2 regions of the Salicibibacter cibi genome follow, and region 1 is predicted to be linked to the other one. Evidence: riboswitches for the same ligand, from Rfam matches in the RefSeq annotation. Region 1 holds a riboswitch; the other holds the start of a gene.
The links. A riboswitch is a leader RNA that binds a small molecule or an ion and turns the genes downstream of it on or off. The one in region 1 is predicted to bind glycine.
Positions count from the first base shown of each region.

Region 1 (10,702 bases):
CACTGTCTTTCGCCAAAACCGGTGGCACCTCCATCATCTGCGCTTTGGATAAGGCAGAGGAAGCCCTGCAGGGGAAAACCGGCACAATCATTACTGCTACTGAAAAAGGCGTCACTGTTGGCTAAATACAGAGAAAAAGTGACTGTACAGTTGTCTCTGTTCTTCGATATTATGCGTTGAAGGGAAAGGATGTGATCAAATGGGGAAAAAAGAAGCGCATGTTCGCAAACCGGATTGGCTAAAAATAAAATTAAATACAAATGAATCCTATAAAGGCCTTAAGAAGATGATGCGCGAAAAGAAATTACATACGGTCTGTGAAGAAGCGCGCTGTCCAAATATTCATGAATGCTGGGCAGTAAGAAAAACGGCCACATTTATGATCCTCGGGGATGTATGCACGCGCGGGTGCCGATTTTGTGCGGTGAAAACCGGACTTCCCAATGAACTTGATTGGGGCGAGCCGGAACGAGTTGCCGAGTCCGTGGAACAAATGGGCTTGAAACACGTCGTTATTACGGCTGTTGCCCGTGATGACCTTAAAGACGGAGGTTCACGGGTGTACGCAGAAACAGTTCGCGCCGTCCGTCGCCGCAATCCGCTTACGACGATTGAAGTATTGCCTTCGGATATGATGGGGTTGCACGACAATTTACAAACGCTCATGGAGGCTCGCCCGAATATATTGAACCACAATATTGAAACGGTCCGGCGCTTAACGAAGAAAGTTCGTGCACGCGCGACGTATGATCGTTCTTTGGAATTTCTTCGCTATTCCAAGGAATTGCATCCCGATATTCCGACGAAATCAAGTCTTATGATCGGCCTCGGGGAAACGCCCGAAGAAATCGAAGAAGTCATGGATGATTTGCGTGCCCACGATGTGGATATTATGACGATCGGACAATATTTGCAGCCGACGAAGAAACATTTGGATGTGCAAAAATACTACACACCCGAGGAATTTGCGCGGTTTAAAGAAATTGCTATGCAAAAAGGGTTCCGTCATTGTGAGGCAGGACCCCTCGTTCGTTCTTCTTATCACGCCGATGAACAGGTTAATAAAGCACAGGTATGGCAAGAAGCCGCCAAATACCAAGGCAACGAGGTCTCTATATAGTATATAGAAATCTGATGAGATAAGAATGTTTAAATAATTTTTAAAATAATGTTGCATTAAGACAATTGCTTTGCTAAGATAATAACAAATTAAATAAATTTGCGAATGATTATTGTGGGAGAGACCGACTTAAGCGTCGGCACCGAAGGGGCAATATTCACATAAAAAACCTTGTGAATGAATCTCTCAGGTAAAATGACTACAATGGGACGCAGCTCTGGAGAGCGCTAAAGCCACCAAAGGGGTAGACTCCGTATACGGAAGTTGAACTCTCAGGTACAAGGACAGAGAAAAGGTGTATATACCTTTTTCTGTCCTTTTTTATTTACCCAAAAATAATTTTAAATGGAGGGGTTTTGATGAGTTTAAAAGAAAACGACGCGACCATTTTTTCGGCTATTGAGGAAGAGCGGCACAGACAACATGACACGCTTGAGTTAATTGCATCAGAAAATTTTGTGAGCGAGGACGTCATGGAAGCCATGGGATCGGTGATGACGAACAAATACGCGGAGGGCTATCCGGGACGAAGGTATTATGGCGGATGTGAGTACGTGGACATTGCCGAGAGTACGGCAATCGAACGATTGAAAGAGCTTTATCAAGCCGATTATGCGAATGTGCAACCTCATTCCGGAGCATCCGCCAACTTGGCTGTTTATTACTCACAGTTAACACCCGGGGATAAGGTGATGGGGATGAATTTATCCCACGGAGGGCACTTGACGCATGGCAGTCCTGTCAGCATTTCCGGCAAGTGGTTTGATGTTGTTTCTTATGGTGTCAGGGAAGACGATCACTTCATTGATTATGATCAATTGGAAGAACAAGCAAAAAAAGAAAAACCAAAACTCATTATCGCCGGTGCAAGTGCTTATCCACGGGTCATTGACTTCGCAAAATTTAAGGAAATTGCGGATAAGATTGATGCAAAATTGATGGTCGATATGGCGCATATTGCCGGACTTATTGCATCCGGCATTCATCCGTCTCCGGTGCCTTATGCGGACGTTGTAACCAGCACGACACATAAAACATTAAGGGGGCCTCGCGGAGGGTTTGTTTTAACGAATGACAAAGAGATGGCAAAAGGGATTAACAAGGCTGTTTTTCCCGGCCTGCAAGGCGGACCATTAATGCATGTGATTGCCGCCAAAGCCGTTTCTTTTAAAGAATCCCTGCAACCGTCATTCAAAACGTATGCCAATCAAATTGTGGAAAACGCAATCACACTCGGTGACACGCTAAAAGAGAACGGCGCTGCCCTCGTTTCAGGCGGAACTGACAACCATTTATTGCTTGTCGATGTACGGCCGTGGAATCTTACTGGAAAAGAGGCGGAGCAATTGCTTGAAAAAGCCGGCATTACGGTCAATAAAAATACAATCCCGTTTGACCCGGAAGGTCCGTTTGTGACGAGCGGCATTAGAATCGGCACGGCGGCGCTTACGACACGGGGAATGGGAAAACAAGAAATGATCAACATCGGCGAAATTATTGCTGATGTTCTGGGAAGTAACGGCAATCCCGATGTCTTGGAACAGGCGAAAAACAAGACGAAGGATATTTGCAAAGCCTTTTCTCTTTTTCAGAAAGAAGCAAGCGTACGATAAAGGAGGATCGAAACATGGAATTTCAAAGCTGTTTTGATATTATCGGCCCCGTCATGGTGGGTCCGTCTAGTTCTCATACGGCGGGAGCGGTTTCCATCGGTCGATTTACGTACGAACTCCTCGGCGGGTGCAAACCGGAACAGGTTCGCATTACCTTGTACGATTCGTTTGCCCAAACGTATCAAGGCCACGGCACCGACAAAGCGCTTCTCGGCGGCTTGCTCGGGATGGGAACAGAGGATGTTCGGATTAAAGACGCCTTGGCGATCGCGAATGCAGAAAACATCGATTACCAGTTTCTGCTCGAAAAGGATCAATGTCCTTATTACGATCATCCGAACACGGTAATTATCGTTGCCGAGGCCGGATATCGACACGTAAAAGTGGGTGGTGTTTCTCTTGGCGGCGGTTTGTCACATATCTTTTTCATCAATGATGCGGAAACGACGATTCGTTTAAGCACAGATGACGACTTTCGTTCGATATGTAATCGTCTGCCTTTATATATGCTCACGAATGAAAAAAAGGAGGTGTAACGCGTGCAAGTTGATTCGATGGAACGTTTGCTTTCCCACTGTGAGACGAAAAACGTAAGCATTGCTGATGCAATGATCGACATGGAAAGCGAAAAGACGGACATGACGCGTGAGGATATTTTCAATAAAATGAAAGATCGCTTAATTAAAATGCAAGAGGCCGTCGAAGCCGGCAAATCGGACGGTTCCCCTGCTCCAAGTGGCATATCAGGGGGAGATGCCCTGAAAATGGGAGCGTATATCGACCGTGGGGACACCCTTTCCGGCCCGCACATTACCGGGGCGATGCGTTACGCGATGGCAACGTCTGAATGCAATGCCCGAATGGGCGTTATTGTCGCGACCCCAACGGCAGGTTCAGCGGGCGTACTTCCGGGGATCTTGTTTTCCCTTCGCGACAACGATAATTATTCCTTGGATGCGCTTGCGTATGGATTGTTTACGGCCAGTTGCCTAGGCTATATTATCGCCAATCGCTCGTTTATTTCAGGTGCTGCGGGCGGCTGCCAGGCAGAAGTCGGTTCTGCAACAGCAATGGCCGCGAGTGTAATCGTGGAATTAAAAGGGGGGACCCCGAGGCAAGCCGTACACGCGACCGCGATGGCGATGAAATCATTGCTTGGCCTCGTGTGTGATCCGGTTGGCGGTCTGGTGGAAGTTCCATGCATTAAACGGAACGTCATCGGCACATCGATCGCATTTTCTTCCGCGGATATGGCGCTCGCGGGTATTGAAAGCCGTATCCCGTGTGATGAAGTCATCGAAACGATGTATAGAGTCGGGAGTGAAATGCCTCGAACCTTGCGGGAAACATCCCTTGGAGGTCTTGCGACCACACCAACGGGCGAAGACATCAAACGTAAACTATATAGCTAAAAGGAGTACCTATGATGAGTAAATGGTATAGCAAAGAACATGAATGGGTAGAAACGTTAGAAGAAGGCATTGTTCGTATCGGAATATCGGATTACGCGCAACAGGAACTTGGAGATATTGTTTTTGTGGAAATTCCGGAAGTCGATGAAGAGGTTGCCGCGAACGAAAGCATCGGTACCATTGAGTCGGTAAAAACGGTTTCGGAAATATACGTTCCGATTTCCGGAACGGTTGTGAACATAAATGAAAGATTGGAAGATGAACCGGAATTAGTCAATGCCTACCCGGAAGGTGAAGGCTGGTTGATCGATGTGAAGTTGACTGACCGGGACGAACTTGAAGATCTAATGAATGAAGCGCAGTATCATGCTTTTACCGAAGAAGACTAAGTCGTTCTTAGCCGAGGAGGGTTTGACCATGAATAATCAGGTGTTGGGTGAGCCAATGGCAAGTTGGACAAAAGCATTCCCCCTTCTTGAAGATATTACAGCGTTAAGGCCGGTATGGTGGGAAAATCCATTCAAACAAAAATGGGCGGATGCCTCTGCTTCCGGTTTCTCCGTAAGCGAAGCAGATATGGAAGAAGCAGCGGACATGTGGGCAAGGTTTCGGCCGTTTATTGAAAGGGAGTTCCCGGAAACGAAAGAAAATGGCGGAATCATTGAATCTCCCTTACGCTCCATTCCGAATGTGAAAACGCACCTTGAAGATCATTATAAAGGAAACATCGAAGGGACTTTGTATTTAAAATGCGACAATGAATTGCCGATTGCCGGATCCATAAAGGCGCGCGGCGGGATTTTTGAAGTACTCAAATACGCGGAAACGTTGGCCATTGACAATGGGTTGATCACAAAGCAGGAAAGCTACGAAAAATTTGCCTCTTCTGCTTTCAAGCGTTTTTTTAATCAATACGCTATTGATGTGGGTTCTACCGGCAATTTAGGCCTTAGCATCGGGATCGTCAGTTCCGTGATCGGCTTTGACGTCTCGATCCACATGTCTTCGGATGCCAAACAATGGAAAAAAGATTTGCTAAAAGAAAACGGAGCTAACGTTTATGAATACAGCGCAGATTTCAGCAAGGCGATTAATGAGGGGAGAAAATTATCCCTCGAGAATCCGAACGGCTATTTTATCGACGATGAACATTCGCGGGACTTGTTTTTAGGTTACAGCATCGCAGCCTACGAATTGAAGGCGCAACTTGACGAACAAGACACCCGTGTGGATAGCGACCATCCGCTGTTTCTATATCTTCCTTGTGGCGTGGGAGGATCGCCGGGGGGATTGACTTTTGGCCTCAAACAATTATTTGGCGATAACGTTCATTGTTTTTTTGTTGAACCTACGCATTCTCCCTCCGTCTTAATTGGCCTTTTGACGGAAAAACATGAAAAGGTCAGTGTCCAGGATTTTGGCATCGACAATGTAACGGAAGCGGACGGCTTGGCCGTTGGAAGACCTTCAAGTTTTGCGACGGCAATTAGTGAGAAACTCATAAGCGGCGTTTATACCATCGAAGACGATGAGCTGTTTAGAATGCTTTCCCTACTGATGAGCTCTGAAGGTGTAAAAGTGGAACCCTCTGCCGCTTCCGGTTTGCAAGGGCCGATACAATTATCAAAACATCCATCCTATATCGACAATCACGGTTTATCCTCCAAGATGAAGGAAGCGACACATGTGGCATGGGCAACAGGGGGGTCGCTCATTCCGGAAACAGATTGGAAAAGCCTTTATCAAAAAGGGAGAGTCTTGTTGGGCAATTGAAAAGGAAAATCCGGTAATAGTTGGTACAATGAAAGGTATTGCACTTCGGCATGGAAAGAATTCTCGATCATAGGTACGTTGAAGAACTCAATGTACCCCGAGCAGATGAAAAATGTTGAACAGAGGTTAGAAGTACAATGAAAGCCCCGGAAAACGTGAAATAAAGGCCAACTCACACCGGGCGTCCATATCCTCTTGACATTCACGTCCTCGGATTGTACACTGGATAAAGAATTGAACATGTTGCACACAAGCAGAAGCGCCCGCTTCTCACCTGATCGACGCCTTCGGGTTGTTGACTGGTCGGCAATCGAATGAATCGGATTGGATAAGTGGGTGTCGTGTGTAGTGCGGCACTCACTTTTTTTACGTGTGCAAAGCTTTGCTGTGTGCATGTTGCAATGCAATTGTCGGCACATTTCTATGGGTTATTTTTCGCAGGAAAGAATGTATAAATTAGCTTTCTTTCCTGCATAAGTGCAACTAAGGTTTTTCGCCGTAAAAGCTTGGCGAAAAGCCAAGTTTTCTAAAAAAATTTAATGGAGGTGGCTCTTTATTCGTAAGGATATGAAGCTTAATGACGGGATTCGCGCCCGCGAGGTTCGCCTCATCGACGCGAATGGGGACCAAGTGGGGATTGTATCGAAACGGGAGGCATTGGATCGTGCTGAGCAAGCGGAACAGGATCTTGTTCTCGTCGCACCGAATGCGAAACCGCCGGTCTGTCGCATCATGGACTACGGGAAATATCGCTATGAGCAACAGAAAAAAGAGCGTGAAGCGCGTAAAAAACAAAAAGTCATCAATGTGAAGGAAGTGCGATTGAGCCCGAATATTGATGAGCATGACTTTAATACGAAGCTTCGCAATGCACGTAAATTTTTGTCGAAAGGCGATAAAGTAAAAGCTGCCATTCGTTTCCGCGGTCGCGCCATTACGCATTCATCCATTGGTCGAGAGATTTTGGAACGTCTTGCAGAAGAAACCAAAGACGTTGCAGCTATTGAAACAAAACCCAAAATGGATGGGCGCAGCATGTTTTTGATGCTTGCCCCCAAGTCAGACCAAGACAATAAGAAAAAGTCGTAGCAAGGAGGAAATTGTCATGCCAAAAATGAAAACTCACCGAGGAGCAGCCAAGCGTTTTAAGCGTACCGGCAGTGGAAAACTGAAGCGCAATCATGCGTTTACTAGCCACTTGTCCCGTAACCAGACGCAAAAACAAAAACGGCATTTACGAAAAGGCACGGTAATGGATAAAAGTGACCAACAGCGTGTCGAACCATTGCTCCCATACAAAAAATAAATCAACAATCGAGAGTGAATAGGAGGGATCGACGATGCCTAGAGTTAAAGGCGGAACAGTCGCCCGTAGTCGTCGAAAAAAGGTTTTAAAACTTGCAAAAGGATATTACGGATCGAAACATCGTTTATTTCGCACGGCCCAACAACAAGTGAGAAAATCACTTCAATATGCATACCGTGATCGACGCCAACGCAAACGTGATTTCCGAAAACTATGGATTACACGTATCAATGCGGCCGCTCGTGTAAACGGACTTTCGTACAACCGTCTCATGCATGGATTGAAGCAAGCGGAGATTAACGTTAACCGAAAAATGCTCGCCGACTTGGCAGTGAACGATAAAGATGCTTTTGCAGACCTTGCCGAAAAAGCCAAAGCGGAATTGAATTAGAATGAAGAACGCGAACCTGAATCGGGGGTTCGCGTTCTTTTTGGTAAGGATCGGAATAGTGTGCGCACAAGATAGAGTGTCATTTTTCCGCCAATCTGCATTCTAATTGCAACGCTGCGTAAATGAGGGACGCCAAGCAATCGGTTCATTTTTTCCTTAAACATAGTAAAAGAACGTGATGGGGTGTGTTTGTGTATGTTACTGTTCATAGGCTGCCATCGTTTCACGTATACCCTGTGAATAAGGGGTTTTTGGCACTGGACCTATCAATTTTTCATATTTCTTTCCGCTTAAAATAACCGGGTCCTCATTGAGGTATTGCATTTCCGTAAACTCGCGCATTTGTTTGTTAAAGAAACCTAAAAACCGAATCATGCTTTTTGTGATGGTGGAGACCCGTTTCTTATAGTCCGCCATAGAACGTACGATTTCTATAATTTCTACACCTGTTATCGTGTCATACGCGGGGATATTCCAATTTTGATTATACACATCATCACGAAGAGCGAGTTCAATAATGGCTTTTGCGCCATCAGGTGTGTAAATATGTTCTCTGGCTATGGATGGGTTTCCTACGAAGCTTGTTCGTTTATTCGCTGCCACAGATTTAAGCGTGTAGTTCAGCGGAGCATTTTCGGCATGTGGACCATAGTAATCAGGGAAATGTGCGATCAGATAAGGTACTTCGGATTCTTTGAACAGGCGCTCCATCTGTAAGCGGATTTTTCCTTTTTTAGTATGAGGGTGTTTGGGCGTTGTTTCTTTCGTTTTATCGCTGTCACCTCTCCCATACGCGTAAATATTGTCTGCGACGGCCAATTTTGCGGAGTGATTTTTTGCGGCGGCAATGATATTTTGATTCATTGTGGGAAGTCTATATTCCCAGTCTGCATAAGGAATGTTTATGGCATGAAAGATCAGGTCAACGCCGTCCGCTGCTGCATGAATGTCATTGGATGTAAAAATATCACCGGGGTGTATTGTTACCGTCGAATGACGAGAAAACATTTTCTCGAGTTTCGCGTGAGACCGCGCGAAAGCTGTAGCTTCGATGTTTCGTTCCGTTAATTCTTTAATAATGGCGTGCCCCATACCGCCAGTTGCTCCCAGAACCAGTGCTTTCATCCTTATTGTAACTCCTTTGCAATTAATTGACCACTGTTCAAATAGATATAAAAAATAAGGCATTGCAAGCCCTATTTTTTTGTGAAACTTAATAATAAATCTACATGCGTTTCGGCAAGATTTTTCACATCTGAAAAAGTCGTGATATGGCGCAAATAATGGGTAACAAATCCGTGCAGTGCTAAAAAAATGGACCATATTTCAGAAACTGCCATTTGCCTTTCACTATATTTGGCCACGTGATGAGCAAAATTTTGATATGTTTTCATCGGACTTTCATTAATGAATTGGCGAACTTCCTCGTCTTTGATTAAAAACATAATTTCATAATGGCTTTGATGGGTGAGGCCAAATTCGATGAAGCCAAGACAAATGTGTCTAAGTTTACCAATGTTGCTTTTTTGTCCGGCTACTGCCGCTTCAATCTTTTCATCGAGCATGACAAAGTACACTTCAACGAGTGCATAAAACAATTCGGCCTTATTTTTGAAGTGATAATAAATCGAGCCATGACTATAACTTAACTCCTTGGCAATTTGTCTCATAGATACGTGCTGATATCCTTTCGCTGCAAATAAATCTTTTGCGGCATCCAAAATGATATCACGTGTAAGTTCAGTGTTTACAGCTTTTCTGGCTGACACGGTGATCCCTCTTTCATTTAACCAGTGGTCAATTAAAGTATACGCTTTAATTTTTTACAAAGTCAAGTACAAAAAATTTTTATATAACACTTGAATCATAATCAAAACTGTTATATATTAAAAGCATCAGTTATTAACTGTAGTAACACAGTGTGAAAAAGCTGCGATCGGGCTTTTGCGCATGTGAATTAGGAAAGGAGAATGGGTATGGCATATCAATCATTTGAGCAGCAGGTGGACGAATTAAACAGACAGTGGGAAACGGAGGAGCGTTGGCAAGGGGTAAAACGCCCGTACACGGCAGAAGATGTCGTTCGTCTTCGCGGTTCTTTGCAAATTGAACACACGCTTGCCCGTAAAGGGTCGGAAAAGCTTTGGGATAGTTTGAAAAATGAAGATTATGTAAATTCTCTCGGTGCACTTACGGGGAATCAGGCCGTTCAACAAGTGAAAGCCGGATTGAAAGCGATCTACTTAAGCGGATGGCAAGTGGCGGCTGACGCCAACCTTGCAGGGGAAATGTATCCGGACCAGAGCCTTTATCCGGTGAATTCCGTTCCGCAAGTTGTTAAACGGATTAATAATGCGTTGGTGCGTGCCGATCAAATTCAGCATATGGAAGGCAAAGGGGATCTTGATTATTTTGCACCGATTGTTGCAGACGCAGAAGCGGGTTTCGGCGGTCAGCTGAATGTTTTTGAATTAATGAAAGCGATGATTGAAGCAGGTGCTTCCGGGGTGCATCTTGAGGACCAATTGGCTTCAGAAAAGAAATGCGGACACCTTGGCGGAAAAGTATTGATTCCAACACAAAACGCAGTAAGAAATCTTGTGTCTGCACGTTTGGCCGCTGACGTTTCCGGTGTGCCGACTGTATTGCTTGCGCGTACAGATGCAGACGCAGCAGACTTGATTACCAACGATGTCGATCCTGCCGATGCAGAATTTATTACCGGAGAGCGAACGGATGAAGGTTTTTATCGGACAAGAGCCGGTATCGACCAGGCGATTGCGCGCGGGTTGGCTTATGCGCCTTACGCCGATTTAATTTGGTGTGAAACGTCGACGCCTAACCTGGAAGAAGCGCAAAAATTTGCAGATGCGATTCATGAGAAATATCCGGACCAAATGCTTGCATACAACTGCTCGCCATCCTTTAATTGGGAAGGGAATTTGGATAAAGATACGATTGAAACGTTCCAGCAAGAGATTGCCAAGATGGGGTATAAATTTCAATTTGTTACACTTGCCGGTTTCCATGCCCTTAATCACAGTATGTTTCAACTCGCCAGCGGCTACAAGAACAGAGGGATGGGTG
Region 1 covers NZ_CP054706.1:2,950,144-2,960,845, reverse strand. Annotated here, with positions in the region: gene HUG20_RS14715 (amino acid kinase family protein) at 1-180, shown strand, start outside; gene lipA (lipoyl synthase) at 200-1,120, shown strand; glycine riboswitch at 1,226-1,332, shown strand; glycine riboswitch at 1,336-1,410, shown strand; gene glyA (serine hydroxymethyltransferase) at 1,480-2,733, shown strand; gene HUG20_RS14700 (serine dehydratase beta chain) at 2,748-3,269, shown strand; gene sdaAA (L-serine ammonia-lyase, iron-sulfur-dependent, subunit alpha) at 3,288-4,145, shown strand; gene gcvH (glycine cleavage system protein GcvH) at 4,160-4,534, shown strand; gene dsdA (D-serine ammonia-lyase) at 4,563-5,918, shown strand; gene infC (translation initiation factor IF-3) at 6,486-7,007, shown strand; gene rpmI (50S ribosomal protein L35) at 7,024-7,224, shown strand; gene rplT (50S ribosomal protein L20) at 7,259-7,615, shown strand; gene HUG20_RS14665 (NAD(P)H-binding protein) at 7,814-8,740, opposite strand; gene HUG20_RS14660 (TetR/AcrR family transcriptional regulator) at 8,812-9,384, opposite strand; gene aceA (isocitrate lyase) at 9,592-10,702, shown strand, end outside.

Region 2 (10,702 bases), 1.5 Mb from region 1:
CATCGGGGATATGACGATGGGGATTCAATTAACGGTTTTGGCTATCATTTTGCTTGTCATTCGCCGTATTGTGGAACCGAAAGTACTTGGAGATTCCATCGGTCTTCATGCGCTGCCAACGATTCTTTCCATGTATTTCGGCTTTGTATTTTTCGGCGTGATGGGATTGATTCTTGGACCATTCGTGTATATGGCGTTTAAATCAGCGAAAGAATCCGGATTGTTCGAGTTGAAAATGACAGAGGAAGAAGAAAAGCGAGACCAACCCTGATGAAGGGCGTCTCGCTTTTCTTGTTTTCGACATTTATTGGTTCATTCCGGGTTTTTGTGATGTTCCTGCAATGCTTTCAATCGATTTTCATCCTCTTGAAAATACTGAACGAGATCCCCAATTCGATCAATCGAGTCCCAGCTGAGATGGTGTTCAATGCCTTCAACATCTCGGTAAATATAGCTCTCATCAACACCGATCATATGTAAAAAATCTTCGAGCAATTCGTGCCGGTAAACCAAACGTTTGCCGATTTTATTTCCTTTTGCGGTGAGTACCAAACCTCGATATTTTTCATAAACGAGGTAGCCGCTTTTATCCAGTTTTTGAACCATTTTCGTCACTGAAGATGGATGAACCTCAAGTGTGTCCGCAATATCGGAAACGCGAGCATATCCTTTTTCTTCTATTAATTGATAAATACGCTCCAAATAATCTTCCATACTGGCCGTCGCCATTTAAGCCCCTCCAAATCTGCATATCGATAGCTGTGATATATTCTATTGTACATAAATCGATGACAAGCGGCAACAAAGGGCTCGCGAATCCCTTCGAAAAAATGTTATTATAAAGGAAAACTTTCGGGAAGCGGACTTCAGAGGCCAGATGCATGATAAATCGAAGAAGCAAAGGATTGTCCGGGAAATAACTTTCGTCTGCTTTCCGGCATCCGATGTCTGGCCTCCGGAATAGCGGTTGTTTACCACCGGGAGAAAAATAAATTTCTTCACTAACGTTGGTGAGAAAGGGATGGTGTACATGGAAAAAGTCCTTTTTAATGACAAAATGATTGATCGCGAGAACGCTCTCTTTTCATTCGATGACCGTAGCATGTATTTTGGCGATGGCGTTTATGAAGTGATTCGCGTTTACAGTGGGCACCCTTATAAGTTGGAGATGCATTTGCAACGACTGCAAAGAAGTGCGGATGAATTGGACATCCCTTACTCCATTAAAGAGAAGCAAACGTTAAAAAAAAGAGTGACTGAATTAATCGATACGAATGACCTTACCCATGACGGCTATGTCTACATTCAATTGTCACGTGGGGCTGCTGCCCGTGATCACTTGTATGAGCGGCATATTGATCCGTTTATTTTTGCTTTCACAAAAGAGATGGAAACCCCTGTAAACCAACAAGAACAAGGGATAGCGGTTTATTTAACCGAAGACATCCGTTGGTTGCGTTGTGATATCAAAACCGTAAACCTGCTCGGCAATGTGTTGGCGAAACGGCAAGCAGCCGACCATGACTGCTCGGAAGCGATTCAACACCGGGGGGACACGATCACGGAAGGTTCTTCGTCCAACTTATTTATCGTCAAAGATGGACGTTTGCAAACGCATCCTGCCGACAACCTGATCTTAAATGGCATCACCCGTCAAATCGTCGCCGATTTAGCGGAAGAACAAGGGCTGCCCGTTTCATTTACCCCGTTTACAACCGCGGAATTACTCGAAGCCGATGAAGCCTTCATCACAAGCACCATTAATGAAATTACGCCAATCATAGAATGGCGAGGAACCCGACACGGGATGCTGAACATTGGTCCAATTACGGCGCAATTGCAAAAAGCGCTGCAAGCAGATATCGAAAGAACTCGAAGCGGGGAGTGATGGGCACACTGAAAAGTCCCTATCGACGGTACGTCCATTCCTCATTTTCATAACGTGATTTAGCCAGCGCCCGCACATCTTTTTCCTGTGCGGGCGTTAAGGTGTAACGGGATAAGTTAATCTCCAAACCGCGTTCAAAGCCTTTCGTAAAAGCCGATCGTATATCGTCAACGTCCAATTTTTCATTCGTTAAGTCATTGATGGGCACGGCTTTCTCCGCAAACGCTTTTTGCATTCGTCTGCGCACGCGTTCACTCGGATACAAAAAGACATCAAAAAGCTGTTCTGTATCCAAGTCGATCAAGAGGACGCCATGCTGCATAATCACGCCCTTCTGGCGCGTTTGGGCACTGCCTGAAATTTTACGCCCTTCGACAACCATCTCATACCAGGAAGGCGCATCAAAACACACGGCAGACCTCGGTTGTTTCAGTTCCTCCCGCGCGCTTTCGGATGAGGGGACCGAAAAGGAAGCATCCAATCCCAAGGCTTTAAACCCTTCCAAAAGCCCTGTCGAAATTACGCGATAGGCCTCGGTAACAGTCGCGGGCATGTACGGGTGATCTTCGGACACGATCACGCTGTACGTTAATTCCTTATCATGCAAAACGCCTCGACCGCCCGTGGGACGCCTCACCAACCCCAGTCCATGCCGCTCCACCGCTTCCAGGTCGATTTCTTTATGTATCTTTTGAAAATAGCCGATGGAAAGCGTGGCCGGATTCCATTCATAAAATCGAATCACCGGCGGAATAAGCCCCTCGCTATGCCAATGTAAAAGCATTTCATCCAAAGCCATATTATACGAAGGAGAACAAGCTCCGGAGTCGATGAACAACCATTTTTCTTTTTCCATATTGTATTCACGCCCTTCTGTTCTCTTATTAGTTTATCAAATTCAGCCGTACATAAAAAATAATAAGGATATTGTTTTGCGTCTCGGCAGTAAGTTTCTTATAATATGAAGGGGAACGAAAAGGAGGAGCAATTTAGATGGATTTTTTGGAGATCTTATCATTCATTCTTTGGGGCGGGCTCATTGTTTTCGCCGCTACAATGCTTATACGCCGTTTACGAACGCCTTCATACCTCACACCACTTACCCAAGATGAATTTATCCAAGGGTACAGAAAAGCGCAATTGATCGATGTGCGTGAACCGAAGGACTATGATGGCGGCCACATATGGGGCGCACGGAACATCCCCATGTCACAACTCAAACAGCGCCTGCAGGAAGTGCGCAAAGACCAACAAGTCTATCTTTATGACAATTCAGGCGCGAAAAGCCGCCAAGCCGCACGCATTCTAAAGAAAAAAACCGGCAACGATAACCTTCACTATTTGAAAAACGGATTTAAAAAATGGACAGGCAAAATAAAGAAAAAGAAGAAATAGAGTTTGGAAACCCTTGTTGTTTTACTTGCTAAGGGTTTCCAAATACATCATGTTAACATAATGTATTTATTGTTTATTAAAAAAGCCTGCATTTTGAAAAGAGATGGATCTAAACGCGCATCATTCCACCAATGGAGAGGTTTACATTATGTTTAGTTACGATCAGCGTTGCTTCGTGTCATTGATTTTCACCACTGACCGGACACCAATAATACGGTTAGTGACCCTTTAACCGATCCCCTCGGCTATTCGGGTGTTAATTGCCTGATTAGTGACCCTTCGAGCATGTCTTTGCCTCTGTTCGGGTGCTAATTACTCGGTTAGTGACCCTTCATCCCGGTTTTAACTGCTGTTCGGGTCCTAACCCGCAATTATACATGTAGATAAACCGCCGGCGCAGGCACCTAGCGGTAATGGATCCTCCAAAAAAGGGTGGACAATCGCGAAATTTCCCCTTCTATAACCCCTGATGAGCTTTACTTTATAATTTCCCAGAACAACACCACCCTGTATGAATGATAGCCATAAATTGTCCAAATTCCAATTCGGTTTTATCCGCTGCATCTCGATCTACTTCAATTTGCCTGCCAAAGACATGTGAAACAATTGTTGAACCAACGTTTATATATTCTCCGTCTATTTTCTGTTCAATTTCTGCTTCATTAGGAAAAAGTTTAAACTTAATCCTTATTTGAGTATTTCCCCATTGGACAACAAGCCTAAGACGTAACATAGAGTATTCCACTTTCAGATGAGCAACTTTCCTATCCTTTTCGTCATAAACTCCCCATCCCTGTTTTTTAAAAAAGCCACCGTAGTCTTGGTTAATCATATATTCTCTGCTATTCAGATAATCCTTAATCATAAAATTTACATATTTTTGTTTCTGCCTCATTTGAACTTGGTTACTAGGACTACTACCAAAATACCTCGTCATTTCTGCAGCCAAGTTAGGCCCTAAATAAACATGTGATGGAGTTGTTGGCTTTAATGCAAATGGGAATTTATAAGTGATGGACATAAAACACAGCGTCTTCCCTTCCTTTATGTAATTAAAACTAAGCACTGATAGATCACACGATCACAAAAAGAATTATACCGCTTTTTACTATAAAAATACCCTTAAGACGAACTACCCAAACTACATCCAATGGTATAAAAGCGGCACATCTTTTTTATAAACAGGATTACATTTATTCCCAATAGCCTTCGCCCATTAAAAATGTTTCCTTTAAAAAACGGCCCACCATAGGATGATGAGCCGTTTCTAACTATTGATCCAAATATGTCAATACCGGCTTTCTCGCGGCCTGTGTTTCGTCAAGCCGAGAAATAACCGTTTCATGCGGCGCCTCCAGTACAAGATCCGGATCTTCCTCTGCTTCTTTGGCAATCGCGATCATTGCGTCCGCAAACTCATCGAGCGTTTCTTTCGCTTCCGTTTCGGTAGGTTCGATCATCATACACTCTTCCACATTGAGCGGAAAATAGATCGTTGGTGGATGCATCCCGTAATCGAGCAAACGCTTGGCGATATCAAGCGCGCGCACACCCAGTTTCTTTTGCCGTTTTGCCGATAAAACAAACTCATGCTTGCAATATTGCGGGTAAGGAATATCGTAATAAGGTTCCAGCCGTTTTCTTAAATAGTTGGCATTTAAAACGGCGTCTTCAGATACTTGGCGCAGGCCGTCCGGCCCCATGGAACGGATATACGCATAGGCACGGACATTAATGCCGTAATTGCCATAGAACGGTTTAATGCGCCCAATAGACTTCGGACGGTCATAATCCCATTTATACTGCCCGTCTTCTTTCACAAGCAATGGCCGGGGCAAATATGGAACAAGTTCCGTTTTCACGCCGACGGGGCCGCTTCCCGGGCCGCCACCGCCATGCGGGCCGGTAAACGTTTTATGCAAATTCATGTGAACGACGTCAAAGCCCATGTCTCCTGCCGTTGCTTTTCCTAAAATCGCGTTGGAATTGGCACCGTCGTAATATAACTTGCCGCCCGCGCCGTGAACGATTTCAGCCATTTCCGCAATGTCTTCTTCAAAGAGTCCGAGCGTATTCGGATTCGTAAGCATTAATGCTGCTGTATCCTCACCGGTCACTTCCCGCAAATGGTCCATATCAACGAGTCCTCGTTCATCCGTCTTAACCGTCACCGGGTCAAAGCCAGCCACACTTGCCGAAGCCGGATTCGTACCGTGCGCAGAGTCCGGGACGATCACTTTCGTACGGTTAAAATCTCCGTTCGCTTCATGGAAGGAGCGAATCATCATGAGCCCGGTCCATTCCCCGTGGGCACCGGCTGCCGATTGTAACGTAACTTCTTTCATGCCGGTGATCGCAGCGAGCGACTCCTGCAACTCGTGCATTAATTGCAGTGCCCCTTGCACGTGCGATTCCGGCTGATAAGGATGAAGGTGGGCAAGGCCCGGCATCCGGGCGATCACTTCATTGATTTTCGGATTATATTTCATCGTGCAGGAACCGAGTGGATAAAAGCCGGAATCCACACCGAAATTTCGTTTTGACAGTGCCGTGTAATGGCGCATCAGCTGTAGCTCCGACACTTCCGGAAGTTCAGGTTCCGTTTTTCGCACATAATCATCCGGTAATAACGCTTCCACATCGACCTCCGGAACGTCATTTTCAGGCAACGATGCTCCGCTGCGGCCTTCTCTGCTTAATTCAAAGATGAGCGCTTGTCCTTTCCTTTTCATAAGGGATGTCACTTCCTTTCCGTCTTATTGGGTTGCCGTTTCTTTTAACGCTTCCACAAACTGATCGATTTCCGCTTTCGTGCGCAGTTCCGTCACGCAAACGAGCATGTGATGATCTTGTTCCCCATTAAAGCGACCCAAGTCCAATCCGCCGATCATTCCCTTGGAAAATAACGCTTGATTTACGTCTTTTACCGAAGAACCAACGTCGATGACAAATTCGTTAAAATGCGGACCGTCATACACGAGGCTAAAGCCGGCGGCCTGCAAAGACGTTTTTGCGTAATGGGCCTTTTGCATATTTTGCACAGCCATGTCTTTAATGCCATGTTTCCCGAATGCAGCCAAGGCTACCGACGAAGCGAGTGCGTTTAATGCTTGGTTGGAACATATATTAGAGGTGGCTTTGTCCCGTCGAATATGCTGCTCGCGTGCTTGGAGCGTTAACACATATCCGCGTTGCCCTTCTTCATCGACCGATTCACCGACAAGTCGGCCCGGCACCTTTCTCATAAAAGCTTTTTTCGTGGCAAAATAACCGCAGTGCGGACCGCCGTACTGCCCCATAATGCCAAACGGTTGGGTGTCGCCTACGACGATATCCGCTCCAAATTCACCGGGTGGAGCGAGGACACCGAGCGCAAGCGGGTTGCTTTTTACGATCAGCAACGCATCCACGGCATCTGCCGCTTCACGAAGTGCTTTCAAATCTTCGATCGTTCCGTAAAAGTTCGGATACTGCACAACAACACCGGCAACATCATCATGAAGCATATCTTTTAACGATTGGACATCTGTTTTTCCTGCATTGCTTGGGATCGTATTCAAGGTAAGCCTCGGACCGTTCACAAACGTTTGCACCACGTCTCTTGCTTCCGGATGCACGGTTTCGGAGATCAATATCGTCTGCTTTTTCATTCTCTTCTGGGTGGCGGCCATCAATGCTCCTTCGGCAAGGGCGGTGTGGCCATCGTACATCGATGAATTCGCAATTTCCATGCCGGTGAGGGTTGCAATCATGCTTTGAAACTCAAAAATCGCTTGCAATTCTCCTTGCGAAATTTCAGGTTGATACGGCGTATATGCCGTGTAAAATTCGGATCGTGAAATGACCGCGTCCACCGTCGACGGGATATGATGGTCATATACGCCGGCACCGAGAAAGGAAGGGTAATCTTTCACCGCTTCATTTTTAGAAGCCAACGATTGGAAATGCTCGACAAGTGCTCGCTCCGACAAAGCCTGTCGTATGTTCAATTCCGACCGGGAACGGACGTTGTCCGGTATATCGGAAAATAATTCGGGAACGTCACTCGCTCCCACCGTCTCCAACATTTCCCGGCGATCATTTTTTGTCATCGGTAGATAGCGATGGGTTTTTTCCATCTTGAATCCCTCCAGTTATCTTTTATCCATCTGCATCCCAACACTTATCATCGGGAATAAAACGGCGTCAGTACCACTTTGGCTCTTCGTTTGCGTTTTCGGACATCTACGATAATTTCGGTATCGTTGGAAGCATACTCCGTTTTCACGATCGCAAGACCGAGATTTTTTCCGAGCGTCGGTGACTGCGTCCCGGAAGTAACATGTCCGATTTCATTATCGTTGTCATCAAAAATGGGATAATTCGTGCGCGGAATCCCTTTGTCTATCATCTCAATGCCAACAATCTTACGAGCCGGTCCATGTTCTTTTTCTGCTGCCAGCGCTTTCTTCCCTATAAAATCAGCGTCTTTGTTTACTTTCACCGCAAAGCCGAGCTTTGCTTCCAAAGGGCTGATCGTCTCCGTAAGTTCTTGGCCGTACAACGGCAAGCGAGCCTCAAAACGAAGCGTATCCCTGGCACCTAACCCGCAAGGTTTAATGCCAACGCTTTCACCGGCGGTAAGCAACGCGTCCCAAATAGCGCCGGCATCTTTCGTCCCGCAGTAGATTTCATACCCGTCTTCCCCGGTGTAACCGCTACGGGACACGATTGCACTTCGGCCGTCAACAGCTACGTCCGTCTGAAAGCGAAACGTACCGATCGCCCCCACGTCTTCATCTGTTAATGATTGCAATACCTCAACCGCTTTCGGGCCTTGCAGCGCAAGCAACGCGTAATCATCGGAAACATCCGTCACCGTCGTACCCGCTTGCGCGTGTTGCTTGAGCCAAGCGATATCTGTCTCGCGATTGGCGGCATTGGGGATGACCATGTATTTTTCGGGTCCCATTTGATAGACGAGAAAATCGTCCACTATTCCGCCATTTTCATTGCACATCAATGAATACTGAGCTTTGCCCACTTCCAATTTGGAAGCATCGTTCGTCAAGATTGTTTGTACGGTGTTAAATGCAGATTCCCCTGCAATCAATGCCTCCCCCATATGGGAAACATCAAAAAGGCCAACCGCCTCCCGCACCGCACGGTGTTCCGCTTTGATGGAATCGTATTGGACAGGCATTTCAAAGCCTCCGAACGGAACCATCTTCGCCCCCAACGCCACATGCCTATCATAAAGAATGGTGCGCCGCTTTTCTGTCAAGTCAATCTCCCCTTTTTATATTTATTAGAAAACTTGGTCTTCACAAAGCTTTTATGACGAAAGCCTTCGTTGCACCATGCAGATAAAAAAAGACAGAACTCTCCAACGTTTATCGTTGAAAAGCTCTGTCGGTCTACCAGAAAGTTTCTTTTTCGCCGCATTTGGCAAAAATTGTCCTCGTTGGTGGCCGCGAGGGCGCTCTCCAGAGTCGCGTCAAACAGAAGTACATGTGCCTGAGAGATTCACCATTCCGGTTTGCTCCTTCGGCGCCGTTCTGGGAAGAACGGTCTCTCCCTCTGTCATCATTCGCTTATTCCAATGTATAAAAACGCTCCACATTCACACACTAACATAGTTAGGAAAGCCTGTTGCATTTAGTGTAGCACGTCATTTATCCATTGCCAATCTTTTTTATACTTTAAAATAAAAATAAAGGGAAAAAGGGGTAATTATGTACATAGATATCCATTTCTCCGCCGACTGGGAGGACCAATTTAAACAAGCATTGCATCATGAAGGCCCATGGTCTTCATGGGAAATGTATCAACTTGCTTATGAAGCACAAACGCACAAAGCGGTCCCATCCTTCGACGGACTCGTCGCTCCCACGCATTTGCCGGAACTTTCCTTGTATGATCATCAATTTGAGACAGCAAGGCGTGTCGTTGAAGATATGAACGGGAAAGCCATCCTCGCTGACGAAGTAGGGCTTGGGAAGACGATAGAGGCCGGTCTTGTTTTAAAGGAATACATGATACGAGGCCTCGTCAAAAAGGCGCTTATTCTATCCCCGGCGTCCCTGGTGAATCAATGGACGCAAGAGCTTAATGAAAAATTTTACATTCCTGCCGTCTCCCAAAAGAAAACGTATGTATGGGATCGGTGCGATGTCGTCGTCGCTTCGATGGACACCGCCAAACATTCCCCCCATCGGGAAATCGTACTCGAGCAACCTTATGACATGATCATTATTGATGAAGCACATAAGTTAAAAAATGCCAACACGAAAAACTATGCATTCATCAAAGCGCTGAAAAAACGCTTTTGTTTACTATGTACCGCCACCCCTGTGCAAAACCGGATCGAAGAACTGTTTCACCTCGTTTCGATTTTGAAACCCGGACATCTTGGCGATGAAAAAAGCTTTAAAGCCAAGTACAAAAACGATACAGAAGCAACCGAAGACATTCAGAAACTCGTGCAAAACGTGATGGTCCGCAACCGCCGCGACAATACGAACGTGTCCTGGACTCATCGGCATGTTGAAAATGTAAACGTGGAAATGTCGAAAGAAGAACGCGCCATGTATGATGCCGTGTGCGATTTAAAACAAACAGTGCAAGACCTCCACGGTTTTTCATTAACGACGTTACAAAGGGAAGCATGTTCCAGCAAAGAAGCCTTGGGGGTGACAATTTCAAACATGATGAAAAACGGGATGTTAAACGAAGCACAAGCTACTCCCGTTGTTCACGCCATGCATGAAATCCAAACAAATGCAAAAGCGGAGCAAATGTTGAAACAACTCCGGGCTTCTTCGGAAAAAACGATTATTTTCACGGAATACCGGGCAACCCAACTCTACCTGCAGTGGTTTCTTGCCCAACATAAAATAAAATCGGTCCCGTTTAGAGGCGGATTTAAACGCAGCAAAAAAGACTGGATGCGCATGCTCTTTCGTGATCACGTCCCGGTCATGATTGCCACTGAAGCCGGCGGCGAAGGGTTAAACTTACAATTTTGCCACCATATGATTAATTATGACCTTCCCTGGAATCCGATGCGCGTGGAACAACGCATTGGAAGGATTCACCGCCTCGGCCAAGAACATGATGTACACATTACGAATTACGCAATTGAAAATACAGTAGAAGCACGCATCCTCAACCTCCTTTATGAAAAAATCAATATGTTCGAAGGCGTCATCGGGCGTTTGGACGACATTTTGGAACGCTATTCCGGACAGGAATTGGAAAGATACGTAGAGGATGCTCTGGATTCCGGCACAGAAGGCGAGGCACGGCTCAAATTTCATCATTTAACCGAGCTCATGAATCAGGAGGGAGATCAACATGGAACAGGCAGAAGTTCATAACTACCTTCGCCGTTTTTTTCACGCCGGAGGAGCAGGGCTGTTACAAAACACACCGTCCAAA
Region 2 covers NZ_CP054706.1:1,469,403-1,480,104, reverse strand. Annotated here, with positions in the region: gene ytvI (sporulation integral membrane protein YtvI) at 1-271, shown strand, start outside; gene mntR (transcriptional regulator MntR) at 313-729, opposite strand; gene dat (D-amino-acid transaminase) at 1,031-1,888, shown strand; gene HUG20_RS07570 (lipoate--protein ligase family protein) at 1,908-2,744, opposite strand; gene HUG20_RS07565 (rhodanese-like domain-containing protein) at 2,882-3,283, shown strand; gene HUG20_RS07560 (hypothetical protein) at 3,765-4,304, opposite strand; gene gcvPB (aminomethyl-transferring glycine dehydrogenase subunit GcvPB) at 4,555-6,015, opposite strand; gene gcvPA (aminomethyl-transferring glycine dehydrogenase subunit GcvPA) at 6,040-7,401, opposite strand; gene gcvT (glycine cleavage system aminomethyltransferase GcvT) at 7,449-8,546, opposite strand; glycine riboswitch at 8,758-8,852, opposite strand; gene HUG20_RS07540 (DEAD/DEAH box helicase) at 8,998-10,641, shown strand; gene HUG20_RS07535 (YqhG family protein) at 10,619-10,702, shown strand, end outside.
Region 2: linked by a shared signal. The riboswitch ahead of gcvT (glycine cleavage system aminomethyltransferase GcvT) and the one ahead of glyA (serine hydroxymethyltransferase) in region 1 are both predicted to bind glycine.